Regions from separate parts of the Azospirillum sp. TSH100 genome, predicted to be linked through region 1. Evidence: predicted binding sites of a transcription regulator. Region 1 holds the regulator's gene; the other holds the start of a gene.
The links. The regulator PhoB, encoded in region 1, activates phosphate uptake and scavenging genes when phosphate is short. The targets are predictions, from matches to a motif close to TNTCATAAAACTGTCA.
Positions count from the first base shown of each region.

Region 2: the regulator PhoB is predicted to act here: its motif matches at 1,200-1,215, upstream of ugpB (sn-glycerol-3-phosphate ABC transporter substrate-binding protein UgpB).

Region 1 covers NZ_CP039634.1:948,655-950,855, forward strand. Annotated here, with positions in the region: gene pstB (phosphate ABC transporter ATP-binding protein PstB) at 1-720, shown strand, start outside; gene phoB (phosphate regulon transcriptional regulator PhoB) at 816-1,520, shown strand; gene E6C72_RS04585 (S-adenosyl-l-methionine hydroxide adenosyltransferase family protein) at 1,582-2,201, shown strand, end outside.
Region 2 covers NZ_CP039634.1:1,524,988-1,527,188, reverse strand. Annotated here, with positions in the region: gene ugpB (sn-glycerol-3-phosphate ABC transporter substrate-binding protein UgpB) at 1-985, opposite strand, end outside; gene E6C72_RS07320 (ATP-binding protein) at 1,270-2,201, opposite strand, start outside.

The DNA.
Region 1 (2,201 bases):
TACGGCGCCAAGCAGGCGTTGAAGGGCATCAACCTCGACATCCAGGAAAACCGGGTGCTGGCGCTGATCGGCCCATCCGGCTGCGGCAAGTCGACCTTCCTGCGCTGCCTGAACCGGATGAACGACACCATCGAGGGCTGCCGGGTCGAAGGGCGGATCGCGCTCGATGGCGAGGACGTCTATGGCAAGGCGGTCGATGCGGTGCAGCTGCGCGCCCGCGTCGGCATGGTGTTCCAGAAGCCGAACCCCTTCCCCAAGTCGATCTACGACAATGTCGCCTACGGCCCGCGCATCCATGGCCTGGCTTCCGGTCGCGACGAGCTGGACGAGGTGGTGCAGACCTCGCTGAAGCGCGCCGGCCTGTGGGGCGAGGTGAAGGACCGGCTGCGCGAACCCGGCACCAGCCTGTCCGGCGGCCAGCAGCAGCGGCTGTGCATCGCCCGCGCCATCGCCGTCAGCCCCGAGGTGATCCTGATGGACGAGCCCTGCTCGGCGCTCGACCCCATCGCGACCGCCCACATCGAGGAGCTGATCGACGAGCTGCGGGCCAACTACACCATCGTCATCGTCACCCACAACATGCAGCAGGCCGCCCGCGTGTCGCAGCGCACCGCCTTCTTCCATCTGGGCGAGATGGTGGAGTGCGACGACACCGAGGACATCTTCACCAACCCGCGCGACGAGCGCACCCAGGGCTACATCACCGGCCGCTATGGCTGAGCCCTGCCTTACGTCCGTGCCCTCCCCTCCTCCTTTGTTGAAAAGGCTGTCCCATGCCGGTTAACGTCGAGACGCGCGCTGTGAACGGAGCCACCATGAATGCGGCCCTGAAGCCGCTCGTCCTGATCGTCGAGGACGAGGCCGACATCCTGACGCTGCTGAAGTACAACCTGGAAAAGGAAGGCTTCCGCGTCGCCACCGCCAGCGACGGCGAGGAGGCCCTGCTGGCCGCCGGCGAACAGACGCCGCACATCGTGCTGCTCGACTGGATGCTGCCGCTGATGAGTGGGCTGGAGGTCTGCCGCCAGTTGCGCCGCAACGCCAAGACCCGCGACATCCCGATCATCATGCTGACCGCCCGCGGCGAGGAAGGCGACCGGGTGCGCGGCCTGAATTCCGGCGCCGACGACTACATCACCAAGCCCTTCTCCCCGACCGAGCTGGTCGCCCGCATGCGCGCCGTGCTGCGCCGCGCCTCGCCCGGCATGACCGACGAGGTGCTGACCTTCGCCGACGTGACCATGGATCTGGCCGCCCACCGCGTCCGCCGCAACGGCCGCGACGTCCATTTGGGTCCGACGGAATTCCGCCTGCTGCGTCATTTCATGCAGCATCCCGGCCGGGTGTTCTCGCGTGAACAGCTGCTCGATCTGGTGTGGGGTCACGACGTGTACGTCGAGCCGCGTACGGTAGACGTCCACATCCGCCGCCTGCGCAAGGCGATGAACGAGGAGGACGAGCTGGACCTGATCCGCACCGTGCGGTCGGCCGGCTATGCGCTGGATACCAAGTCGGTGTGAGTGCGGGGTAGGATGGGGGCCGGACCACCGCAGCACTGGTGAGACTGCCCCCATGCCCCCGATGATCCTGGTCTTCACCGATTTCGGGCTTTCCGGCCCCTATACTGGCCAGATGAAGGCGGTGCTGGCGCAACAGGCACCCGCCGTTCCGGCCATCGACCTGTTCGCCGACGCTCCCGCCTTCGACCCGCAGCTTTCGGCCTATCTGCTGGCCGGCTACGCCCCGGCCTTTCCCGCAGGCAGCGTCTTTCTCTGCGTCGTCGATCCAGGTGTCGGCACCGACCGGCGGCCGGTGATGGTGGAGGCCGATGGGCGCTGGTTCGTCGGTCCCGACAACGGCCTGTTCGCTTTGGTCGCCCGCCGTGCAACGTCGCTAAACGCCTGGAAGATCGACTGGATCCCGGACCGGCTGTCCGCCAGCTTCCATGGCCGGGACCTGTTCGCTCCCGTCGCCGCCAGCCTCGCCACCGGCCGCCCGGTCGAGCGCAGCCCGCTCGATCCAGCCGCCATCGACCGACCGGACTGGCCGGACGAGCTGCAACGCATCGTCTATGTCGATATTTACGGCAACGCCATGACCGGGATACGGGCAGCCACCCTGCCCGCCGATGCGGTGCTGACCGCCGGCGGTGCCCGTGTCACCCACGCCCGTACCTTCGGCGCCGTCGGGCCGGGAGAGCC
Region 2 (2,201 bases), 580 kb from region 1:
GCTTGGGCGAGGTCATCACCCAGAAGGCGGCGCCACCGATGATGCCGTTCTTCGGATCGTTGTTGGCGAATTCCGGCCAGTAGGGCAGCGGCGCCGCACCCCAGGCGAAGGTCGCCTCCTTGATGATGCGGCTGCGCAGCGAGGACGAGCCCTGGATCATCGCGCATTCGCCCGACGGGAACAGGGCGTCCGGCTTGTTGTCACGGCCACCATACTTGAACAGCCCCTCCTTCTGCATGTCGATCAGGGTCTGGACATGCTTGACGTAGACCGGGGCGTCGATCTTCAGCTCGGCGTTCAGCCCGCCATAGCCGTTGGCCTGGGTGGCGAAGGGGGTGTTGTGGATGGCGCCCAGTTGCTCAAGCTGCACCCAGGTCGGCCAGGAGGTGGTGAAGGGGCAGCTGGAGCCCGACGCCTTCAGCTTCTTGGCCGCGTCGATCAGCTCCGGCCAGGTCGCCGGCGGCTTGGCCGGGTCGAGACCGGCCTTGGTGAAGGCGTCCTTGTTGTAGAACATGATGGCGGTGGAGCTGTTGAACGGCAGCGCCATCATCTTCCCGTCCTTGGACGAGTAGTAGCCCTTCACCGCCGGGATGTAGGCGTCGGCGTCGAAGGAGGCGCCCGTCTCCTGCATCAGCTGGTAGACCGGCTTCACCGCCGGGCCGGCGGCCATCATGGTGGCGGTCCCGACCTCGAACATCTGCACGATGTGCGGCGCGTTGCCGGCACGGAAGGCGGCGATCGCCGCCTGCATCGTCTCCGGATAGCTGCCCTTGTAGGAGGCGTTGACCTGGACCGCCTGCTGGCTGTCGTTGAAGTCCTTGACGATCTGCTCCAGCTGGCCGCCCAGCGGCTGCGGCAGGCCGTGCCAGAAATCGACCACCGTCTTCTGCTGCGCCAGGGCCGAACCCGGAAGGGCGGCGGCGAACAGCAGGGCGCTGGTGGTGGCGGCGCCCGTCAGGAGGGCAAGCTTGCGGCGGGTCAACATGCGGTGGGTCTCCCTGTCCCGGTATGGTTCGCGGTTGTCATGAGGGCAACGGGTTGCCGTCCCGCGACGCTTTCGTGAAGTTTTAATGGCAACTGCATAAGACGTTGTGTGCGGTTGCGAAAAAGACCGGCGGCGCGATGATCGTTTCCGAAATTGTTTGGTTGCTCTAACCGTCACACTGCGCACGCATACCAGGGTCTGTCAAGTCGCCGCTTTACAGTTTTATGACGTGAAAAGCGCAGCGCCGGAATGTTGCGGAGCGAAAATGCGCGGGCGCGGAAAAGCTAACGTGGGCGGGCGGCATCCGCCCGGCGAACGGCCGGGAGGCTGCGGCTGAGCAGGCGGCGCAGGGCGGTCGGATCGCAGGGCTTGTGGACCAGGGGAATGCCGCTGCGGTCGACGATGCGAAGCCGGTCGGGATCGGTGTCGCCGGTGACGATCACCCCCGGCACCCGCCGGCCGCAGCGGGCGCGGACCGCCTGGATGGCGTCGATACCCGTTTCCGGTCCCGACAGGCGCAGGTCCGACAGCACGAGGTCGGGGACGGGGGCGCCGCCGTCCAGCCCGGCACAGGCCTCGTCGATGCCCCGGGCGGGAATGACGGCGTAGCCCCAGCCGCGCAGCAGCAGCCCGATGCCTTCCAGCTGCATGGCGTCGTCCTCGATCACCAGCACCGTGCCGGCCGGCGCAGGAGCCCCGGCGGCGGAAGACTGCCCGGCTGCCGGTTCAGGCTCGCTGTCGCCGGAGTCGTCGCCGGATCGGTCGCCGTCATTGCCGGCCAGCGGCACCTCCACCGCGAAGACGGAGCCCCTGCCGGGCCTGGAGCGCACCGTCACCGGATGCCCCAGCACCTGCGCCAGCCGCCGCACGATGGCGAGGCCAAGGCCCAGACCCTGCTTGCGGTCACGCCCCGGATTGCCGAGCTGGTGGAAATCCTCGAAGATGACCGCATGGTTGGACGGGTCGATGCCGACGCCGGTGTCCCACACCTCGATGCGCAGCCGGTCACCGCGGCGCCGCGCGGCCAGCAGGACGCCGCCCGTCAGCGTGTAGCGCAGGGCGTTGGCCAGCAGCGGCCGCAGCAGCCGCTCCATCAGCACCGGGTCGCTGATGACCTGGGCATCAAGCGGATGGACATTGAAGCGCAGGCCCTTGGCCTCCGCTTCCGGCCCGAATTCCTCCAGCATCTTGGCCAGCAGATCATCGACCGGGAAGG